Regions from separate parts of the Paenibacillus sp. FSL R5-0475 genome, predicted to be linked through region 3. Evidence: predicted binding sites of a transcription regulator. Region 3 holds the regulator's gene; each other region holds the start of a gene.
The links. Region 3 encodes Rex, which represses fermentation and respiration genes when NADH is low (regulators of the CRP and FNR family bind a similar motif). Its sites were predicted from a motif close to TTGTGAAATATTTCACAA; they were not measured.
Positions count from the first base shown of each region.

Region 1: the regulator Rex is predicted to act here: its motif matches at 2,006-2,023, upstream of pflB (formate C-acetyltransferase).
Region 2: the regulator Rex is predicted to act here: its motif matches at 3,202-3,219, upstream of MKX41_RS04730 (DUF1641 domain-containing protein).

Region 1 is NZ_JBBORK010000001.1:3,625,780-3,633,960, reverse strand. Features, by position in the region: gene adhE (bifunctional acetaldehyde-CoA/alcohol dehydrogenase) at 1-1,860, shown strand, start outside; gene pflB (formate C-acetyltransferase) at 2,113-4,374, shown strand; gene pflA (pyruvate formate-lyase-activating protein) at 4,590-5,327, shown strand; gene MKX41_RS16355 (extracellular solute-binding protein) at 5,749-7,158, shown strand; gene MKX41_RS16350 (carbohydrate ABC transporter permease) at 7,286-8,170, shown strand; gene MKX41_RS16345 (carbohydrate ABC transporter permease) at 8,170-8,181, shown strand, end outside.
Region 2 is NZ_JBBORK010000001.1:1,117,142-1,125,322, reverse strand. Features, by position in the region: gene MKX41_RS04745 (hypothetical protein) at 1-250, opposite strand, end outside; gene MKX41_RS04740 (SGNH/GDSL hydrolase family protein) at 616-1,248, opposite strand; gene MKX41_RS04735 (NAD(P)/FAD-dependent oxidoreductase) at 1,409-2,587, opposite strand; gene MKX41_RS04730 (DUF1641 domain-containing protein) at 2,627-3,070, opposite strand; gene MKX41_RS04725 (DUF2785 domain-containing protein) at 3,276-4,118, opposite strand; gene MKX41_RS04720 (nitroreductase family protein) at 4,381-4,998, shown strand; gene MKX41_RS04715 (hypothetical protein) at 5,106-5,726, opposite strand; gene dnaN (DNA polymerase III subunit beta) at 5,798-6,946, opposite strand; gene MKX41_RS04705 (hypothetical protein) at 6,947-7,282, opposite strand; gene MKX41_RS04700 (DUF3888 domain-containing protein) at 7,463-7,948, opposite strand; gene MKX41_RS04695 (phosphotransferase enzyme family protein) at 8,009-8,181, opposite strand, start outside.
Region 3 is NZ_JBBORK010000001.1:3,353,620-3,361,800, reverse strand. Features, by position in the region: gene dinG (ATP-dependent DNA helicase DinG) at 1-1,941, shown strand, start outside; gene MKX41_RS15050 (redox-sensing transcriptional repressor Rex) at 2,073-2,726, shown strand; gene MKX41_RS15045 (amidohydrolase) at 2,713-4,014, shown strand; gene MKX41_RS15040 (cell wall elongation regulator TseB-like domain-containing protein) at 4,184-4,702, shown strand; gene MKX41_RS15035 (hypothetical protein) at 5,111-5,653, shown strand; gene MKX41_RS15030 (AAA family ATPase) at 5,646-7,148, shown strand; gene MKX41_RS15025 (3-hydroxyacyl-CoA dehydrogenase family protein) at 7,282-8,154, shown strand; gene MKX41_RS15020 (acetate/propionate family kinase) at 8,151-8,181, shown strand, end outside.

The DNA of each region.
Region 1 (8,181 bases), 270 kb from region 3:
ATGATCTGTGCTTCCGAGCAAGCTGTTATTATCGAAGAACCAATCTTCGATCAAGTGAAGAAAAAGATGATTGCTAATGGCTGCTACTTTGTGAATAAAGAAGAAGCTGCCAAACTGACTAGTGGAGCAATGAACGTAGATAAATGTGCGGTTAACCCAGCAATCGTAGGTCAATCCGCAGTGAAAATTGCTGAAATGTGTGGCATTCAAGTCCCTGCCGGCACAAAGATTCTGGTAGCAGAACTTGAAGGTGTAGGCACTAAATATCCACTTTCCGCTGAAAAATTAAGCCCGGTTCTTGCTTGCTACAAAGTTAAGAATGCAGATCAAGGTATCGAACGCGCAGCTCAAATTGTTGAATTTGGTGGTATGGGACATAGCTCGGCTATCCACTCCAACAACGAAGAAGTAATCATGAAGTTCTCTAACCGTCTGCAAACAGGACGTATTCTCGTTAACTCGCCTTCCACACATGGTGCGATCGGCGATATCTATAACACTAATATCCCTTCGTTGACTCTGGGCTGCGGATCTTATGGTCGTAACTCCGTGTCGCAAAACGTTACAGCAATCAATTTGATCAACGTGAAAAGGGTGAATCGTCGTACCGTGAATATGCAATGGTTTAAAGTACCTGACAAGATCTATTTCGAAAAAGGCGCTACTCAGTACCTGACCAAAATGCCTGATATCACACGTGTCGCAATTATCACTGACCCAATGATGGTTAAGCTTGGATATGTTGAAAGAGTTGAACATTACCTGCGTCAACGTCAAACTCCTGTAGCTATCGAAGTGTTCTCTGAAGTTGAACCAGATCCATCGACAACTACAGTTGAAAAAGGTACTGCAATGATGAACAGATTCCAACCGGACTGCATTATCGCACTTGGCGGCGGCTCCCCAATGGATGCTGCAAAAGGAATGTGGTTATTCTATGAACATCCAGACGCAGACTTTAATGGTCTGAAACAAAAATTCATGGATATCCGTAAACGGGTATACAAATTCCCTAAACTTGGTAACAAAGCTAAGTTTGTAGCGATTCCAACAACTTCGGGTACAGGTTCGGAAGTAACATCTTTCGCAGTTATTACCGATAAAACAACTGAACAGCACACTAAATATCCTTTGGCTGACTACGAGTTAACTCCAGATGTGGCTATCATTGATCCAGAGTTCGTATACAGCTTGCCAAAAACTGCTGTTGCTGATACAGGTATGGACGTATTGACACATGCTATCGAAGCTTATGTATCGGTTATGGCGAGTGACTATACTGATGGTCTAGCTATTAAAGCGATCCAACTGGTATTCCAATACCTTGAAAAATCGGCGCTGGAAGGCGACAGAGTAGCACGTGAGAAAATGCATAACGCATCAACACTTGCTGGTATGGCCTTTGCCAATGCATTCTTGGGTATTAACCACAGTTTGGCGCATAAATGGGGCGGACAGTACCACACTGCTCATGGTCGTACTAACGCGATCCTTATGCCACACGTTATCCGTTACAATGCTAAAAAACCTACGAAGTTCGCTTCGTTCCCTAAATATTCGCACTTCGTAGCTGATGAGCGTTATGCTGAAATTGCCCGTATTCTGGGATTGCCAGCTCGCACAACTGAAGAAGGTGTAACTAGCCTGATCAATGCTATTCGCGATATGAATAAAAAATTGGGCATCGAAGAATCGTTCCAACAACTGGGCTTTGATCCTAAGGACTTCGAATCCCGCGTAGATTACTTGGCTGACCGTGCGTTTGAAGATCAATGTACAACTGCCAATCCTAAGCTGCCACTGGTTTCTGAGCTTGCTGATGTATACCGTAATGCGTTCTACGGAAGATTTGATAATTAATAAATGGTTATATAGAGAATAGGATAGTTGTGGACTTAGATAAAGGTGACAAATATCACTCGAAAGGTGATATTTGTCACAGTGTTTTTATAGAAAATAAACTAGAATGTTTATATAAACAACGATCCCACATATGAAATGTTGATTGTGAAATTTGGAACAACCACATCTTTTGGGGATCACGAGACACGGGATCAACCTTCAAGCCCGCGATCTCTACAAATATAATAAATATAGATGGAGGGATTTAGCATGTCGGTGATTGAAAAAGAAGTAAATGAAGTGAAATCCGGTTGGAGAAGTTTTACAAAAGGTAAATGGTCCAAGAAAGTTGACGTTAACAACTTTATCGCTAGTAACATTAAGCCTTATGAAGGTAACGAAGAGTTCCTCGTAGGTCCTACTAGTAACACAACTGAACTGTGGAAGATTATTTCCCAGCTGAGCAAGGAAGAAAGAGAAAGAGGCGGCGTATGGGATGTTTCCCTAGATACTGTCTCCACAATCACTTCACATGCTCCAGGCTACATTGACAAGGACAAGGAACAAATTGTAGGCGTGCAGACTGATGCTCCTTTCAGACGTTCCATTCAGCCATTCGGCGGGATCAAGATGATGGTTGATGCTACGAAGGCTTATGGCTTCGAGCTTCCACAAAACATCGTTGACATGTTCACGAACATTCGCAAAACGCATAACCAAGGCGTATTTGATGCATATACACCAGACATGAGAGCAGTACGTAAATCCGGCGTTATCACAGGTCTTCCTGATGCTTACGGCCGTGGACGTATTATCGGCGACTACCGCCGCATTGCTCTGTACGGTATTGATTTCTTGATTAAAGACAAAAAGCAACAACTAGCTGAGCTTGAAGTTGATTCCATGACAGAAGAAGTAATTCGTTTACGTGAAGAACTGTCCGAGCAAATTCGTGCACTGGGCGAATTGAAAGAAATGGCAGCTGCTCACGGCATGGATATTTCCAAACCAGCGATGAACTTCAAAGAAGCTACTCAATGGGTATACTTTGGATATCTGGCAGCAGTTAAAGAACAAAATGGTGCAGCGATGTCCCTGGGACGTGTTTCTTCCTTCCTAGACATTTATGCAGAACGCGATATTGAAGAAGGTACTTTGACTGAAGAACAAGTACAAGAAATTGTCGATCATTTCGTAATGAAACTGCGTATCGTGAAATTCTTGCGTACACCTGACTATAATGACCTGTTCTCCGGCGACCCTACTTGGGTAACTGAATCCATCGGTGGTATGGCTGAAGATGGAACCACTCGTGTTACCAAGAACAGCTTCCGTTTCCTGAACACCCTGTACAACTTGGGTCCAGCTCCGGAACCAAACTTAACTGTACTTTGGTCCGAAAGATTGCCTGAAGGTTTCAAAAAATATTGTGCTAAGGTTTCTATCGAAACTAGTGCAATTCAGTATGAAAATGACGATCTAATGCGTCCATACTGGGGTGAAGATTATGCGATTGCTTGCTGCGTATCTCCAATGCGTATCGGTAAACAAATGCAGTTCTTCGGCGCTCGTGCCAACCTGGCAAAAGCTTTGCTGTATGCTATTAATGGTGGTAAAGACGAAAAATCCGGAGCACAAGTTGGACCGGAATTCCCAGCTATCACTTCTGAATATCTAGATTATGACGAAGTAATGAAACGCTTCAAACCGATGATGGAGTGGTTGGCTAAGACTTATGTTAACACTTTGAACATCATTCACTATATGCATGACAAATATTCTTACGAACGTATCGAAATGGCACTGCATGATCGCGACATTCTGCGTACAATGGCTTGCGGTATCGCTGGTCTGTCCGTTGCAGCAGACTCACTGAGTGCGATTAAATACGCGAAGGTTAAACCAATCCGTAACGAACAAGGTATTGCAATTGACTTCGAAACTGAAGGCGAATTCCCTTGCTACGGTAACAATGACGATGCTGTAGACAACATCGCAGTAGAATTGGTTGAAACCTTCATGTCTATGATCCGTAAACACAAAACATATCGTGATGCTGTACCGACTCAATCGGTATTGACCATTACTTCGAATGTAGTGTACGGTAAGAAGACAGGTACAACACCTGACGGACGTAAAAAAGGCGAACCATTCGCACCAGGTGCTAACCCAATGCACGGACGCGACAAGAAAGGTGCTCTGGCTTCACTGAACTCTGTAGCCAAACTGCCTTACTCCGATGCACAAGATGGTATCTCCAATACGTTCTCTATCGTACCTAAGGCACTGGGTAAAGACGATGAATCCTGTAAGTCTAACCTGGTACACATGATGGACGGATACTTCCATAATAACGCTCAGCATTTGAACGTTAACGTATTTAACCGTGAACAGCTGATGGACGCTATGGATCACCCTGAGAACTATCCACAATTGACTATCCGTGTATCCGGTTATGCAGTTAACTTCATCAAGTTGACTCGCGAACAACAAATGGACGTAATTAACCGTACTTTCCACGGTTCAATGTAATTTGTTTATATTTATAAAGATCTTTCATTGAGATATGCTCTAAAATATTTGCAAGGAATTACCGCTCTTGTTTCAAGGGCGGTAATATCTTGTTCAAGAATCATTAAAATTTTAAATTTTACGGTCGCGATTAAGGAGAACACAGTCTTAAAGGCAGGGATTCTTCTTCGTGAAAGATGGACTGTTAGTCAGTCCTGGAGAAAGGATGACATCCTATGATTAAAGGTCGCATACACTCCTTGGAAACCTTTGGAACCGTTGACGGACCTGGTATTCGATTTGTCTTATTTATGCAAGGGTGCTTGCTGAAATGCCAGTATTGCCATAACCCTGATACTTGGGCTTTAGATGAAGGTAAGGAAATGACTCTAGAAGAAGTGCTTTCGGAGATCGAGCCATATTTAAACTACTATCGTTCATCCGGTGGTGGGTTAACAGTATCCGGCGGAGAACCAACTTTGCAGGCGCTATTTGTAAAACAATTATTTACGGAAGTTAAGAAGCGTTGGAATCTGCACACCACATTAGATAGTAATGGTTATAACGAAGGTGACAAGATTAATGACCTATTGGATGTTACGGACTTGGTGATGCTCGATTTGAAGCATATTGATGAAGAAGCACACATTAAGTTAACTGGTAAATCTAATGATCGGACCTTGAAGCTTGCACGTTGGCTGTCAGATCATAACCGTAAGATGTGGATTAGACATGTATATGTTCCAGGCATTCATGACCGTGAAGAGGACCTTATCAATCTAGGTCGTTATATTGGAACCTTAAATGGCGTTGAGAAATTTGAAATCTTACCTTATCATCAAATGGGTATCTATAAATGGGAAATGCTCGGCAAGGCTTATGAATTGGATGGAGTGCCATCCCCTACGGATGAAGAAGTTCAGCGGGCGTACCGCTTAGTCGAAGAAGGTCGTAAGCAGACAGCGTTGGTATAATTTATACCTACATTAAGTGGAGCCGTTCCTTCAGTGATTTACTGCTGAAGGAACGGTTTTTTTGTTATGAGGGACGTCTGATGTCATTTAAAGGGGTAATTTTGTATTTTCGCTTTAAAAAAATGATATATTTACAGCTGTTAATTAACCAGTTGGAAATACGTTATGATATATATTGTATCATTGCATTGAGTTTTTATTATTATTTTCAAAGTGTATGTATGGTTAAATTACGCCATAAAGCTTTTAATCGTAATAATTACTGAAATAAAGTTATATTATATTACATATCGTGTAGTTGATTCCGCTTTCATTAGAGATTTTTATCCCTATAGTGGATGAATCTTAACCTTACGAGAATGGAATCTGTTTTCTATAATAAGAAGTGTAAAGCACAACATTATATGGGGGGTCACAAGAAATGAAAAAAGGTATGACTTTGCTATTGTCCCTGATTTTTGTATCATCAGCTTTACTGGCAGGTTGCGGAGGCAACAACAATGCATCTTCTAACAAAGGAGATGGAAACGCTACCGCGACGAATTCAGCGGATGCTACAAATGCTCCAGCAACAGAAGAACCGGTTAGTAGCGAGCCGTTCGAAATGACGATTCGTCACACTCAAATCGGTGCCGACAAACAGAAGCGTTTAGCTATTCTGCAAGAAGTAGTGAAAAAGGTAGAAGGCGATGTACCGGGTCTGACTTTTAAGCTTGATGGAGTAGATTCAGATGTAAACCGTAAAGAAAAATTACGTGGTGAAATGGCTGCAGGTAATCCACCAGAGATCTTCGATCTTTTCGGAAGCCCTGACTCTAAGATCTATGCTAAAGAAGGTAAATTACTCGATCTGACTCCAATCCTAGAGGAACTTGGAATTAAGGATAAATTCTCAAATCTTGATCCTTTCACTTATGAAGGAAAAATTTACGGATTGCCTATCGGTGGATCTGGTGAAGGCTTCTTCTACAACAAAGAATACTACAATAGCAAGGGTTGGAAAGCTCCAACAACATTTGCTGAATTGGAACAACAATTGGCTGACATCAAGGCTGACGGCAAAGTACCTTTGGCTGGTGCATCTAAGGCTGGTTGGGTACCACTTATGCTAGCTAACCACTTGTGGTCACGTTATGCAGGTCCAGATGTAACCGCTAAGTTTGCAACAGGCGAAGCTAAATGGACTGATCCAAACGTTGTAAAAGGTTTTGCGAAGTACAAAGAATGGGTTGACAAAGGATACTTCAAAAAAGGCGAACTTGGTTTCGAGTATGCTGAATATACAACACAATTCACTAGTAGCGAAGCAATCCTCTTGTATGATGGTACTTGGAAATCTTCCGTATTTAAAGAAGGACAATCTGGCGAAGGGTTGATCGGTAAAGTTGGATTCTTCAATATTCCTCCAGTTGATGGTGGCGTAGGTGACCAAACTGCATTGATGCGTGATGTGAACAATGGCTACGGTTTCTCTGCTTCTGCTGAGAAAGATCCACGTCAATTGGCTGCTGTGAAATCTTTCATCAAAAACTTGTTTAACGAAGAAATGCAATTACGTGGTCTTGTTGAAGATGGCGTATTGCCAGCAATGAAGATTGATCAAAACGTGCTGAATGAAAATATTACGGATGATCTGATGAGCGAAATCGTAGGTGTACTTAATAACTCACAATCTTCGTTCCCAGCATTTGACTCACTTGTTCAAGCTGATGTAACTACAGAAATCAGTAACATTCAAATTCAAAAGCTAATTGGTGGTCAGACAACTCCAGAGAAAATGGGCGAAGCTTTACAGAAGGTACAAGAAGAAGCAAACGCAGCAGTTGAATAAGTAGCTGCAAATTGAATGTACCCTGGTGCCAGAACCAGGGTACATTTTTAAACTCAAAGAATTTATGTGTTTGCAAAGATCTAAAACATTCATTGTTCGCCAGATGTCAAAGCAACCGGAGGTAGTCATGAATAAAGCACTAAGAAATCCATTGGTATTTTTCCTTTTTATTCTTCCAGCACTGATCTTGTTCACGATGTTCTTCATCTATCCCATCTTTAGTTCAATCTATTACAGCTTTACTAGCTGGAATGGGGTATCTGACACAGTCAAGTCTGCCGGAATCAGTAATTTTGAGAAGGCATTAGGAGACGAACGATTCTGGATATCTGTCAAAAATAACGGTTTCTTTATTCTTTTCTCCTGTTTTGTACAGGTACCGTTAATCATATTCTTCTCGTTATTGATATCGAATGTAAAGAAGCTAAAAGGCTTGTATAAGACAGCGGTCTTCATGCCTTCTATTATGTCTACAGCAGTTATCGGTATTCTATGGGGCTTCATTTATGAGCCCAACATTGGACTTTTAAATAAGGTTCTAGGCTTAGTTGGTATTGATCCACTATACTGGCTGTCGGATGAAAGATTCGCAATGTTATCCATCCTGATCACGAATGCTTGGCAATGGACCGGATTCTACATTGTAATGGTACTTGCAGCTATTCTGTCGATACCAGGTGAATTGGATGAAGCAGCTGCCATTGATGGCGCAACTGGATTCCAACGTGCTACACGTATCACGCTTCCTTTAATTGTTCCGATCATTTCTGTTGTAATCATGTTGTCCATTGCTGGAGCAATGAAAGCGGCGGATATCGTCATTGTAATGACTAAGGGTGGACCTGCTGGTTCAACCGATGTAATGGCAACTTACATGATTAAATATGCTATCACTAACTTTAAGTACGGGTACGGTAATGCCATTGCAGTCCTGATCTTTGTATTTACATTGGTGGTTACAGCTATTTATCAGCTGCTGATAGCCCGACGCACAGAAAGGATTGAATACTGATGCCACGCGCC
Region 2 (8,181 bases), 2.2 Mb from region 3:
TAGTAAATAAACCTTTATAGCCAAGTTCATTACCTATTGCTATGTAATAATCCTCCGAGTAGCCATCACCATACACAAGCTCCATATCGAAATCAGGAGCCCAATCTAGCTCACCTGATAATTTTTCACTCTTGTTCATAGCCTCCGAAAGCGCCTTAATCAGAGCGGAGTCCTTCAGTATTAGGGTCTCAAAATGTTCGGGTCGATCAACTTGGTTCTGATCACTAGTTGTTACAGGAGTTAAAGACACTCCGGCGATCCACCTTGCATTGATGAAGCCCACATCATTCTTACACCCGCTTAAAAGAGCAACCAAGAACAAGGGTACAACCCATAGTAATTTCCTAATGCGAACCACCTCCAAGAAAAGAAACATAACCTAATTATAACAGCGTCCATAAATATAAAGAAATCGACTTTCCGAACCATTACAAGCATAAACGCCTTCGGCTTCCCTATAAGGACGGCAAGTGTTTAAGCGAGAAATATAAGGATAATTTATAGCATGGAGCATATAAATTCTTATATTTTTAAAAAAAGACTATAACCTGCTCCTTTAATGAGTGGTTCTAGTCTTATAAAATCAAGTAAATATGTAGTGATATGATCAGACGATTAAGCTTGAATTGCGCTAACCGTCTTAAGCCAAGCCTCTGCAATAAGTGCATGGCCCGCAGGTGATGGATGTACTCCATCCGGAGCCCAATAAGCAGGCTCTGCTTTCACGGATGCCGCAGCAAACAGGCCATCCAACGGAACAAGTAATGCACCATATTCACGTGCCAATTCACGAACAATGTGAATTTTAGGGTCCAAATCCTGGCGCCAAGTTCTACGATCTTCTGGGACAGGCAACACAAATGGCTCGATTAAGACTAAATTAGCAGCCAGCGAATGCTGCGTGCGTTCGATCAGATCACGATATGCAGCTTCAAATTGTTCAGGCGTTGTTTCCTGACCAGAATCAAAGCGGCGCCAAGTGTCATTTATCCCAATATATATGGACACCCAAGTCGGCTTCAGATTCAGGCAATCCTTCTCCCAGCGTTCCTGCAAATCTACTGCACGGTTGCCGCTAATTCCACGATTATAGAACGTAAGATTCTTCTCAGGATATAAATGCCCCAGACGAGCGGCGACCATCAATGCATAACCTACACCAAGCGATGAAGCATCATCATAATTACGACCCCAATCCGTTATACTGTCGCCTTGAAACAGAATGACATCGTTTTGTCGGAATAACATCACGTAATCCTCCCCTATTTTCCCCTGTTAATATTAGCCAATATAGTATATCAAAAATGAATACTACGTACTAGGACAATCATTAACAATTCATGGTAGAAACCACTAGAGATCAACAAAAAAACCTGCTCAAATTAGAGCAGGTTTTCCAATAATACAATTAATAAGCTAAGCTAAACAATCCTTTAATGTGGGACAAGTAACGAATATTACTTGCTTCCTTCATCAAGGTTGCAGGTAATCCTTTTAGCGGAGTTGAGCTAGCACCAACGATGGCTACACCGTCTTTACGACCTAAGCTCGCAAGCGTACCTGAGTTGATCGGACTAAAGGATTCAAATGATTTATCCTTCAAGTATGCATAAAGATTGTACCCGATCAATTCGCCCATTTGCCAAGCGATTTGTGCAGTTGGCGGATATGGACGACCATCTTCGGCAAAGACAACGGCGCTGTCACCAGCAACGAATACGTCTTTGTGTGATGTGGATTGCAAGAATTCATTTACCGTTGCACGACCACGGTTCACTTCAAGACCGGACTCACCAATCAGTGGATTTCCTTGTACGCCGCCAGTCCATACGAAGGTGTTAGCAATAATTTTTTGACCATCTTTCAAGTCAATGACATTATCCGCTACATTCGTAACAGGTAGTCCTGTCAAGAATTGAACACCACGTTTTTCTAAGCTTGCCACTGCGCGTTCGATCAATGCATCTGGCAATACTGGTAAAATCTTAGGGCCTGCTTCAACCAGCATCAGTTTAATTTCTTTAGGATCCACGCCATATTTCTTAGTGAGTGTTGGCAACACATCAGCGATTTCACCAACAAGTTCAACACCTGTTAAGCCACCGCCACCGATTAGGATGCTTGCATCCGCTGGATTTTTAGACTTCGCATATTCACGGATACGCTCATCAATATGACGATGAATTCTGTTAGCATCTGCTGCCGATTTCAAAACCATACTGTATTGCTCAAGACCTGGAATGCCAAAATAAGCCGTAGTGCTTCCAAGACCCACAACTAAAGCATCGTAGGACAATGTCACACCATCAGATAGTGTAATTTGTTTGTTTTCAACAGAAAAAGAATTCACCTTTGCAATTTTCAGGTCGATATCTTTACCTGCAAAAAGCTTAGCTAATGGCATAGCAACAGCACCTTCTGCAACACTACCCGCTGCAAGACGATGCAATTCTGTAATAATTTGATGTGTAGGATATTGATTAACGACTGTAATTTTAGCTTCGTCCTTCTTCAGGTACTTGCGTACAGTTAAGGCGCTTAGTAGACCACCATAACCTGCTCCTAGAATGACAATATGTTTAGACATGATGTTTCCTCCGTCCTTACGAATGAGATATAAAAAATATTATTTCTGTTGACTGCGTTCGCCGGCAACTTGAAGATAAGCATTTACGAAACGGAAAAGCTTCTGTGCTTGTGGATCTTTCATCATCTTCATAAGACCAAATACACCGATCACATCGCTATTTTCATTCGCACGATCTTGCGCTTCGATCACTGTAGCTGCCATATTCTTCGCCGAATGCACCACTGGTTCAGCAAGTTCTTTAATTGCACTTACCGTATCACTTTTCAAGACTTCATCCGCAGCAACAGTTTGAACAAAGTCATATGACTTTGTGAGCACGCCAACAAGCTCTGTTAATTTTGGCAACTGTTCCACTAAGACAGTTAACGACTCCTGAACTTCAGGCTTCAATAGCTGCTCTAGAACATTCATTTGTTCTTGAGTGACAGCTAATTTTGGTGATTCTTGCTCAGGTTGTGTTTGAGTGATTGTTTCTGACATATCCGAATCTCCTCTGCAAATAAGCTTTGCTGCTTAATAGTAATAAAAAATAAAAACTTATAACGCCATATTTCTATTATAGCACTTATCAAGTTATAAATGTCACAAAGTTTTTGATTTTTTCTAAAGTTTTGTGATTTTTATTACATTAAAATAAATTAGTCATAATTTTCGATATTATTTATATGCATAGATGATTAAATGCTTATTGTGTAAATTCATTCAAATTCATCTCCGCTTTCAATAAAACCTCGACCATTGCCGGATTGTTCTTTAATGGTAGCAATCTAAAATACAGAGAACGAACGAAATTTTTGGTGTTCACACGAGCAACGTACTGGCCGCGGCTTCTCGGCCACCCCCCACATTGCTCCAAGTTGCGAATCCAGTCGACAATAGATTGTTGTGGAAGTAAATGATGATCTATCATTGTAGCTACAATCGTAGCGATCCGTTCATCTTCTTCATCGCTAAATATGTACTGATCGTTGTAAAGCATCCTTTGGATGACTGCCAAAACCTCTTCCCTTATTGCAGCATCACTCTCCGAGCAGAGTACCAGTCCATCCAAGGCATCTGCGCCATGGGCTGCAGCATGTGCCCAGCCTTCTTCTGGCATAAATCCTCGTAAATCCTGTTCTTCCTCATAATATCTAATCAGCGCTTCCTTCACATTTGTAAACTCTGCGCTATCTAAAAAAGCCTGTTCCCTATGCCGCTGAAGAATCAGCGCAACGATCAGTACCGAAAACGTTCTTGTGAACACAGCCTGATCTTCTTTGCTGCCAATGTGATAGAACAAATGCTGCTCGTCAAGGAGAATCAAAAGTAGTTCACGAAGCTCCGCATCACTAAACCATTGTTTCTCGTTAATCCATTTGTAGAAGGTGGAATAGATCAAATCATCTCGTAGCTTCGGCTGTGGATCTCCTATGTACTCAAGCATCAATTTCACACAATCCCTTAATTGCTCCCCACTTCTAAGCTCGTAATCGTTCTCTTCAATTCTTTGCAGGTCAATTATCAACTGCTCTCTAGTATCGTTCAACATTCCCACCCTTTCATCAATAAAAGAAATTAAATTTTTCGTATCCTAATATCCTAATTTACATCCCAATATTTTACAACACACTATTTATTCTTCGACACTCCAAGCTACTTAGAGAGCTGAATGTAAATGAAGTGAATTTAATCATTGACGAATATAATTAACTGTGCTATTTTGAGTTAGTAACTAATAGTTAGTTCATTTATAAATATCACTTATTTATAATTAACAAGCAAATACATAACATATGGAGGAATAACTCATGAGCGCTTTTACAGATTTGATTGAATCCCGCAGGTCTGCTATGAATTTTGTTGAAGGGGTGAAGATCCCACAGAATGAACTAGAGGAAATGTTCTCTTACGCCAGATTGGCTCCATCTGCATATAATCTTCAACATGCCAATTATAAAGTGGTTGCTAATGAGAATTTAAAAGAAGAGATTCGTAAAGCGGCTTACGGTCAATATAAAATCCACTCCGCCTCAGCGGTAATAGTGGTACTCGGGGATAAGAATGCTTATCTGAAAGCCCCAGAAATCTTCGGAGGACTTAAAGCTTTAGGGGCTATGAGTCAAGAGGATTATGATGCAGAGATAGAAACGATTAACAATGCATACAAAGGAAATGATGCTTTCCAAAGAGATGAGGCTATTCGGAATGCTTCTCTGTCTGCCATGCACTTCATGCTGATTGCCAAAGATAAAGGCTGGGATACCTGCCCGATGATCGGCTTTGATCCGGAAGCGATTCAATCCACTTTAAATCTACCCGATCATATGGTACCTGTTATGCTGATCACTATCGGCAAAGACAAGAAACATAAAATCAGACCACGTGGCTATCGTAAACCGGTCAATGAATTCGTTGAATTTATCTGAGGGTCATTGGAAGATATCGATAGATATAACAAAAGCGTTTCATCCGATATTTGAAGTTCGGATGGAACGCTTTTTTACTAAGGATGTGGAGCATAAATCTTTCTTCACTACTTAGCATACTGAAGAATTGCAATCGCTGCTCGTTCCCGTCGTTCGGCGTTCTCACTAACAAGAGCTTCCTTCAAAATATCGAGCGCCATTGATAATGTCTCTTCATCCACATGCATTCGATTACTCACCGCTTGCTCTGAATCAGAAGAACCTGTAATCCACAGATCCACACGAGCACTAGGCATCGGCCCCTTATACTGTTTGACCACTCCACTATCGCTAAGAAACTCTTTTATCCCTGCGTTTAGATCGGTTATAGGAAGACTTTTCAGCCAAGTTACACCACGTCGATGGCATGTACCGATGTCTGGCGCGTCAAATAATTCATTGTAAAAATAATCGCCAAGATCTCCTAGATGTACCCAATCGCCATCACACACCAACACATAATCGCCATCCTGCATCGTATGTACAAAGAGTTGAATGGCTTGTATATGTTCTGTAAGCTCCAACTCACTGTATTGGTATGTATGAATCATCCGATCACGGAGGTCCACTTTACTGATGTTCTCCAAATCCCCTATTCCGGGATATCCGATACTCACATAATTATCCTCTAAAAATGCTGTGATTCGTTCGGTCCCAAGCGGTTTTGATCCCATCTGAAACAGATTCATAGATCATTCCTCCAAGTAATTAATATAATATTTTTTCAGCAAAGAGAACTCTTCTTAGCAAGCTCATATGCCTATCCTCCATCCTGCGTCCTCATTGGTGTAATTAAAAAAAGTGTGGACGAAGTCATGTCTACAGGCTGTATCACCAGTGGTCTTTCTTTTCCAGCAAACCTTATTCTAAGCGTCTCACTATCGATCGCCCGAAGGATGTCTCTGAAATATTTTCCGTTAAAAGCTACTCGAAAATATTCACCTTCTAGATACTCCAATGGAATCTCCTCTTTTGCCTCACCTACGTCGGCGGTCCTGGATATTAAATGAAGTATACCGGAGGGATATACACCGAGCGTTACACTTTCACCAGCCAATATAGCAATACGTTCAACCACACGCAACAAACGCTCTGTCTTAACGATCACTTCGGATATATATACTTGTGGAATTAAATTATCGACATAGGGATAAGTACCCTCAAGTAGCGAGGACTGAACCCTCAAGCCATCAGAAATAAATCTGATTTGTTTTTGACCTATCTCGATTTGGATGCTGCTGCCCTCATCATCGTTTATTATTTTTAAAAGATCCTCAAGGGTGCTGCCCGGTATAATAACATTTAAAGGACTTGCTCCGTAATCTTCTACGTTTTCAACAACATGCTGAGCGAGGCGGATGCCATCAGTGGCGACTACGCGAATATTTTGATTATCTATTTGAAGTGAAACACCTGTGAGCACAGGTCTTGTTTCCAACGAAGAGACCGCAAAAACCACATGTTTAAATATTTGCTTCAAAAGTGTGTTCTTCATGCGTATCTTTTGGGTGTTTGGATGATCCACGTAATGGATTCTCGGAAATTCTGCAGTGTCCATCCCGCATAAACGAAACTGAGTATTGCCCGATTGGATATTTAGAATCAATGTCTCTGCGATTTCCAGCCTAATTAATCCAGGGTCAAGCTTGCGGATGATCTCATAAAAATAACGTGCGGGCACTACGATCTCACCTGGTTTGTGTACAATCATCGAATCCATCTTCACAGGAAGCTTATATTCAATGGTCATTCTTATATTGCTGGCTGTTAAAGTCAGACCCTCCGCTTGCGCCTGAATATGTATTCCGGAAAGAACACGGGAGGAACTATTCGCGGATATAGCTTTTAAGACTGCTTGTAGTGCTGTGCTAAGAGAATCTTTTGACACATGGATTAGCAAAGACCTCACCTAACTCTCCTTAGATTCCTTTGCAAAATGTGCCTCAATAATGTTCCGAAATACCTGGGAGCGAGATACGTTCTGTTCCTCACAGGCCTGCTCTATCTCCTGCCAGATGTTTTCTGGTAACGTCAAAGATACCTTTTTAGTTATACCGGTGCTTTTTCTGCCAGCCCCTTCCCGAAGACCTCCCCTCGTAAAAAGAAACCCTAACTGCCCGTCTTTAGTAGCTACGCCTACCTTAACTTTATCCTTAGAGCTGCTTGTGATATCGCTTGTGATTTTAGAATTGAATTCACTTAAAATTTCATCTCTGTGTTCGTCTTCGAATTTATGATCACTCAATCCTCACACCTCATAATTTGAATTTAGTAACTAAAATCAATAAATCCACTATTTTCATAATACCATACATGCCAATAATCCACCACCATTCTAGACACAAAAAAAAACACCCCATAGATCGGAGTGTGTGGTTAGCTGGGTAAGCGTTCGAAAGTGTGATTGTAAGAGTTAATTACCGCACTATCTCAAGATATTCTGGTAATTTGGTGTAAGGTCAGACTTTCGTGGGTCTCTCAAATGCTTGAATGATTCTAACTTCACCTTAGGACCAGGAGTGATTCTAAAAGTCATAGTATCCTCTCCAACGGAAAGATGTGGACCCACTGTAGGGTGTATATTGAGTGTAATTAAGAAATCAAACCGACGAAATCCATTCACTCGCTTTATATCTGTAACATCTACTAAATAAGGATACACTGTAGGAGTTATCGTCAGAAGTGGCGCATAAATCTCAGCCATTTTTTTCTCAATATGGGGTAAAAGAAAGAGCATTAGTGTGTCTTTGTACATGAGCTCGCGGGAATCCTGATCTGGAAGTTTCGGTTCCGAATCAGATCTGGACGGAGCCTCGGCTTGCGGTTGAACTAACCCATTAGCGGAGCAAGGTTGTTGCCCCAGCAAGAACATAACTGCGATAAGAAGAGGAGCAATCCAGCTTTTTTTCATCAAAATAGCCTCCTTAGGGAACTTTTTATAAATTCCCCAATGAGGCCCTATTTTTATACGCTAAATCTCAATTGTGTTAAAAAGAAAGGGATCTCCCCTAAGATAATTCCTTAGAATCGCTTGCGCATAAGGCTGTTCTGCTTTCAGTCCCGCGGTTTCTCTAGGGTCGGGTGCGTGATGGCAATAATTTTCGATCATAACCATGACCGTAAAATTCTCTAAAGTCTGAAACC
Region 3 (8,181 bases):
CGCACTAATGAAAAAGTCATGGTCAGCACTCATACTATTAATCTGCAGGATCAATTGCGTGAGCGTGATATTCCTTTGTTAACGCAGGTAGTTCCTTTTCCATTTAAAGCTGCAATTTTTAAGGGCAGAGGGCATTATTTGTGTCTTCGTAAGTTCGAACATAAAATTAATAAAAAAGACTTTATAAGTCCGAGGGAAGATGCGCTTACTGCGGCTCAGATGATCGTTTGGCTGACACAAAGTGAATCAGGAGATGACGAAGAGCTCAATCTAAGTGGACGTGGCGGAGATTTTTGGGAGACGGTAGCAAGCGATACCGATTCTTGTCTGGGTCGCTCGTGTCCTTGGTTCCGTAAGTGTTATTATCATCGGGCTAAGCATGAAGCTGGTATTGCAGACGTGGTCATTACGAACCACTCTAAGCTTTTCGCAGATGTTAAGGCTGGGCATCAACTACTTCCGGCTTATGAACATCTTGTAATAGATGAGGCCCATCATCTGGAGGACGTGGCTGGCAAGCATTTAGGCATGCATATGAAGCATTTCACGGTGGCACATACACTATCGCGTCTTTATAAGGATAGTCGAAATGGCCAACTTCCTACACTTCGCCAAATGCTTCAGTCATCAGGCAGTGAGGAAGCTTCTGAATGGAGCGGAGTAATCGATAGAATCTATCCGGATCTTCTTACCGTAAAAGAAACCTGGGATCTGCTTAGTGATAAACTATTCAGCCTCTTGCCGGAACGCAGCGATGCAGCGGCGGGAGAAGCCGGCCAGTTAGTCATGCGGCTACTTCCTACCCGTAAACCGAAAGATTGGGATGAATTGGTTGCTCTAGAGAATACTATGAATCTGACATTAAGCGAAATTATCCGTAAAGGTGATAAAATGCTTAATGAGATGCGAGATCAAGAAGGTCAATCTTCCTCAGATAGCCTAGTTACCGATATTAGCGGCTTATTTAAGGATTTAGCTTCTATACGTGAGCAAGTACGGTTTTTTATGGGATTAAATGATGAGAATGTAGTATATTGGCTGGAGGCGAATGGAAATTATCGCAGTAAATCGCTACAGCTGTATGCCGTTCCTGTTGATGTTAGTACTCAGCTTAAGGAGCTGTTTTTCGACAAGAAGAAAAGTATCGTACTAACTTCGGCGACACTCTCTGTCGATAAATCTTTCCAGTTTATGATTGATAATCTCGGACTTAATGAAGCTGCGGAAGAGGGGCGTCTGATGACATCACTCCTGCCTTCTCCCTTTAAGTATCGGGAGCAGGCGCTGTTAGTTATTCCGCGGGATTTCCCAAGTGTGAAGGGGAGTGTAGGCGATGCCCGATTTGTCGATACACTCGTACAGTCACTAGCAGAAGCAGCTATTACAACACGTGGGCGGATGCTTGTCCTGTTTACTTCTTACAAGATGCTACGCCAGGTTTACGATCCTCTGAAAGAGGCTCTAGCCTCACAAGAGATCACGGTGTTAGGTCAAGGCGTGGAGGGGGGCAGCCGTAGCAAGCTGATCCGCCGTTTTCAGGACAGTGCAGCTTCTGTACTGTTAGGAACAAGCAGCTTTTGGGAGGGTGTAGATATTCCAGGTGAAGCATTAACATGCTTGGCCATCGTGAGACTCCCATTTCAACCGCCAAACCACCCCCTAGCGGAAGCGAAGTCTGAGTTATTACAAGCCCAGAAAAAGAATCCGTTCATGAAGTTGTCTGTTCCTCAGGCGGTTATTCGCTTCAAGCAAGGATTTGGGAGGCTGGTACGGACAGCGCAAGATCGGGGTATTGTTATTGTGTATGACACAAGGGTGATCGAATCTCACTATGGGAAGTATTTCCTCTATTCGTTGCCTGGCCCGAAAATGGAGCATATGCTTACGGATCAAATGGTTCCTCGTATAGCGGAGTGGTTGGAAGACGGAGGCGTTTCTTGAAAAGAACGTCATCGATCTTATTAATCTCTCTACAAGGAAGGGCGGTATAAGAATACCGCTCTTCCTTGAGACGAGGTGCAGATATTTCGATAGGATTTGAACAGAATATCACTTAAATTAGGAGGTAAATTATGAAATCGGATAAAATATCAGAAGCCGTTGTTCGCAGACTTCCTGTGTACTTGCGTTTCTTGAATGATCTCCAGAAACGTGAAATATTAACCGTTTCCTCACAAGAACTAGGACAAAAACTTGATTTGAATCCTGCTCAAATTCGTAAAGATTTAGCTTATTTTGGAGACTTTGGTAGAAAAGGTATCGGGTATGACGTAACTTATCTTATTGAAAAAATCCGTCATATTCTGAAGCTGGATCAACAATTGAATGTGGCTTTAGTAGGTGCCGGTAACCTTGGACATGCATTATCTAATTACAATGCTTATCTGAAAGATACTATGAAGATTACCGCTATATTTGACTCCTATGCACCTAAGGTAGGGCGGAAAATCAACTCTCTTACCGTTCAGCCGATGGAGGAGCTTGGTCAGACGGTTCGTGAGCAAGGTATTCGAATTGGGATCATTACTGTGCCTGATTCAGAAGCGCAGAATGTAGCAGATATTCTCATTGAGTCTGGCATTGAGGCGATTTTGAATTTTGCACCAGTGATTCTAAAAACACCATCGAATATCCGGGTTCATGCTGCCGATTTTACAACGGATTTGCAAAGCCTTGCTTATTATTTGAAAGATGGAAAGGAAGAAACCGGAAATGAAGAGCAGTAAAACGATTATTAAGGGCGGGCGTTTTCTTATTCCGGGAACGGATGAGCCGGTTCTGAATGGATATATGACTATTGAAGATGATTTGATCACTTACATAGGAAAAGAAGAGCCTTTAATGGAAGATGATGTGCAAGTTGTTGATGGCAGTCGTCTGCTGTTTATGCCAGGTCTGGTAAACACACATGGCCATGCGGCAATGTCATTGCTTCGTGGTTATGGAGATGATTTGGCACTTCAGGTGTGGCTTCAAGAGAAGATGTGGCCGATGGAAGCGAAATTCACTGGAGAAGATGTATACTGGGGAACCTCCTTGTCGGTACTGGAAATGCTAAAAGGTGGTACTACAACCTTCTTGGATATGTATGATCATATGGATCGAGTAGCAGAGGTAGTCGAATTATCAGGCATTCGTTCTGTACTGATGAGAGGCGTAATCGGATTATGCCCAGAGGAAGTACAAAATCACAAGCTTGCGGAAGCGATTTCTTTTGCACGAAATTGGCATGGTAAGGCTGGCGGCAGAATTACGACGATGATCTCGCCACACGCCCCATATACTTGCCCACCGGACTTCTTTGTTAAGTTTGTACAAGCGGCACATGATTTGGATTTACCGATGCATACCCATATGTCCGAGACCAAACGCGAAGTGGAGCAGAATGTGGTGGATTACGGACTTCGGCCTGTAGCGCATTTAGAGAAGCTTGGAATGTTCACTCGTCCGTCTATTGTTGCTCATGGCGTTCATTTGAATGATGAAGAGATCGAGATACTGGCTCGTCATGATGTAGGCGTGTCTCATAACCCAGGAAGTAATCTGAAACTGGCTAGTGGAGTGGCTCGGGTTACGGATCTTCTAAAGGCTGGTGTGAAGGTGTCACTGGGTACAGATGGTGCGGCAAGCAATAATAACCTGGATATGTTTGAAGAGATGCGTCTTGCAGCCCTCATCCATAAAGGTGTAAGTGGTGATCCGACGGCTGTTCCAGCTCCGGAAGCGCTGCGTATAGCTACAGAGTATGGCGCAAAGTCTATCTTTTTAAATGATGTGGGTAGACTCGCTGTTGGCATGAAAGCGGACTTTATCGCGATTGATATAGACCAGCCGCATTTGCTACCACATACAGATCTGTTGTCTCATGCTGTATACTCTGCCAGTGCCAAGGATGTTGAGCATGTATGGGTGAATGGTAAACAGGTTGTAAAACACGGAGAATGTGTAACGCTAGATGAGGAAGCAATCCGTCGTAAGGCGCAAGAATCATTTGATGGACTGCTTAAACGGTAGTCTAAGATCATAACGAATAACTGAAAGGCTGTGACTTTCTGCGATTGCAAAGTTACAGCCTTTTGTGTTTCTGATCATTAGATCATTGAATTGGATATGAAACTTTGGATAAACACACAGGTGTGTTATATAATCAAAAAAGATATATTACTAGAAAGGGAGCTGTACCTTGAAGAAAAGGAAAAAATGGATCCTCCTGGGGTCAGTTCTGATTCTGCTCCTTCTGTTTGGACTTATCCAGTTCTATGCTTATATTATGAAAGATCAATGGAACGAGCGAGATATCGCTAAGGATGTCGCTAAAACCAGTGCTGGTCTGACAGAGGTAACCAAAGCGCAGAAATCCGTGTGGGATGAAAATGCGGTGTACTGGGTCTTAACAGGGAAGAATGAAGCCGGGACCGAGTTGATGGTTTGGGTACGTTTTACTGTAGACGGGAAGTTTGCTGAAGGAACCGACGCAGTATATGCTGAAGAACTAAGTAAAGGGACCTCTGAAGCGAAAATGCGTAGCCTTATAAAAGCCGATCTTCCGGACATCAGCATTGAGCGGTTGTTGCCAGGAGTATATAACGGGGAGTATGCTTGGCAGCTTTTTTATAAACAAAGCGGTCGATATTATTATCAATTTTATCGGTTCTCGGATGGGGCTCGAATGGGTGAAGGTTACAGTTTACCTAGCCGCTAAATTAAACAAAGGCATTATAAGAGAAACAAGCGGACCATTTATGGTTCGCTTGTTTTTTAAAATGACATATTATTTGATATACTATTAGTACACGAATTGTGATATACTATAAGAGTGGATTTATATATTGGGATTTAAAGATTCATACGAAAAAAGGTCTGTTATTTTAAGAGTAACAGCCCTTTTTTTGTCGAATTAAATCAATAAATTAAATAAAATGGAAAGAATTAAAAAATAAAATTTTAAATATCTTCACATTTTTTTTCAATATAGTATATACACCTGTGATATACTACTGTTTGTAATTAGAACAGTGTTAGTAGAACGTCAGGCTCTGGTGAGCTCTTAGCAGCTATGACTTTGGATCATTCTGTTTACATTTTTTCATCTTTGAGAGGAGGACGTTTCTTGAAATTACGTCTTGTACCTGTACTGATAACGTCTCTACTGTCGGCTATGCTATTATTCGGAGGATTCTTTTTATATCGTCAGTTTGCTTTACAGGAACCGCTCCAAAAGATTGTAACCGGATTTGAGGGAGTAAATACTTCACATATTAGTATTAACCGCGATGAGGTCACTTTGAAACTTGATTTGCAGCCGGGCACGAATTTACGTGATCTAGTATCGTATGTATCCAAAGAAGGAAAATCAGTGATTGAAGGACGTAAACTTAAACTCGATGTGGAGCAAAATTCAAGTGAACTATTGGATGATTACTGGGATAAAGCGATGTTCTCTGTAGCTGAAGCCATGGAGAGCCGTAAATATACGATTATACCTACAGAACTTGATAGATTGAAACAGCAAAATACGGAATTTAAAGATGTGATAGCATCTACTGATATCGACGACAACAATGTGTACGTAAGCTTGAGTAATGGAAAAGAAAGCAAATTTATTATTTTGCCGCGAAAACCTGCGACCTTGGGGGTATGGAATAATGCCTAAGTACCTTAAAGAAATTTTACTCGGATTTATTCCTGTGCTGTTTATTTTCATGGCTTTTTTAGGTATTAATATATTCCCGATTGTTATAGCAGCTGGAATGCTTACTGCATTACTTATAATTGCTCATTTGCGTGGCGGGCTTACGGTGAACGCTGGTGCGGGGAAGAAACGCCAGAAGGAAGGGCCTTCAAAGCTCACTTTTGAAGAAATTGGTGGGCAAGACAATGCGAAGCAAGAGCTTCGTGAGGCACTCGATTTTTTGATCCGGCACGAGGAGATTAGTAAATTTGGGATTCGTCCTTTGAAAGGGATTCTGCTCACTGGCCCTCCAGGAACAGGTAAGACCCTTATGGCCAGAGCAGCAGCGCATTATACAAACTCCGTATTCGTAGCTGCATCAGGTAGTGAATTTGTAGAAATGTATGTTGGTGTCGGGGCTGGTCGGATCCGCGATTTGTTCAAGGATGCTCGTAACCGTGCTGTTAAGGAGAACAAACAAAGTGCCATTATTTTTATTGATGAAATTGACGTAATTGGCGGTAAGCGCGAAGGCGGTCAGCAACGTGAATATGATCAGACCTTAAATCAGCTATTGACCGAGATGGATGGTATTTATAATAACGAAACTCCGCGTATTTTGCTGGTAGCTGCAACAAACCGGAAAGAAATGCTTGATTCAGCATTGTTACGTCCTGGACGCTTCGACCGTCATATTCAAGTGGACATGCCTGACAAAAAGGGCCGCAAATCGATTCTCGAATTGCATGCGAAGAATAAGCCTCTTCATACAGAGGTGAGTCTCGACAAAATCGCTGAAGAAGCCTATGGCTTTTCCGGTGCTCAGCTTGAAAGTGTCATGAATGAGGCTGCGATTTATATGATGCGTGAGGACTTGACGAAAGTTGAGCAGCGGCATCTGTCGATGGCGATTGACAAGGTAATGATGGGTGAAAAAACGGATAGAGAAACAAATCATGAAGAGAAAAAGAGAGTCGCCATTCATGAATTGGGACATGCCATCATGGCAGAGCTCCTTCGTCCCGGAAGCGTTAGTCAGGTTACGCTGACTCCGCGTGGGCAAGCCCTTGGTTATGTGCGACATAATCCTCAGCAAGAGCAGTATTTGTACACCAAAGATTATCTCGAAGATCAGATTATGATTGCACTTGGTGGAGCAGCTGCTGAAGAAATGTATTATGGTGGACGAAGCACAGGTTCACGCGGTGATTTCGATCAGGCGCTGAATATTGTGGAAACGATGATGAAGTCAGGTTTAACTTCGCTGGGTATCGCTAAGCTGGAAATGGTTACCACTGAAGAGCTTATGAAGGAAAATAGTAAGATATTGGATGAGCTGATGACACGCACTCGTGAGCACCTTGAAAAGCAACGAAATGTATTTGATTACTCTCTTGACATTTTAATGAAGGAAGAAGTACTCTCTGGAGAGCAATTTCGATGTCAATTTCGTGACAGCGTCCTTTTACCAGCATAAATATTTATGCTGGTTATTTTTTTTTACTTTTCAGGCATGCTAAGATATCATTATATGTCGGGCTTTATAAATTTTTGCGACAGACAAGGTACAATACAAAAGTATAGATACCTGAAAGGATGGAGACTTTTTTATGAATTTCAAAAAAATAGGTGTCATCGGCGGTGGCACAATGGGACAAGGTATTGCTGAAATGTTAGCAGCCAAAGGCCTGGATGTATTACTAGTGGAGAAAACCGCGGAGAAACTGGACTACTCTTACGAAATGATCGAGACAAGTCTAGATAAGCAACTGGAGAAATGGGCGATCACTCAAGCTGAGAAGAAGCTGATTCTTAGCCGCATTCAAAAAGTGACACATTTCGCGGAGCTCAGCTCTTGTGACATGGTTATCGAAACCATTGTTGAGGATTTGGAAGAAAAGAAAAAGATTTTGAATCAATTGGATCAAGTATGCCCGAACCACATTATTCTTGCCAGCAATACATCAACACTTAGCTTGACTGAACTTGCAAGTTCTACGATGTATCCGGAACGCGTGATCGGAATGCATTTCATATATCCTGTAGCTAAAGTGGATCTTGTAGAAATCGTACGTGGTCTGAAAACATCAGATGCTACTTTTGAAGATACAAAATCCTTTGTTGATGAGATTGTTGAGAAAAAAGGTGTAATGATTTATGAATCCCCAGGATTTGTAACATCACGCCTCATTTGCTTGTTTATCAATGAAGCTATGCATGTACTGCAAGAAGGCGTTGCCTCCGCACAGGATATTGACGATGCTATGCGTATTGGTTATCAATTCCAATATGGACCGCTTGAAATGGCTGACAGATTTGGCCTGGATTCGGTACTTGCGGCACTCGAAAATATGTTCCGTGAATACGGAGAACTGAAATACCGTCCTTCTACAATTCTTAAGAAGATGGTACGTGCAGGACAACTGGGTATGAAATCAGGAGAAGGCTTCTTCAAGTACGACAAGGATGGTGACCGTGTATGAATATTTTAGTTATTAACTCAGGTAGTT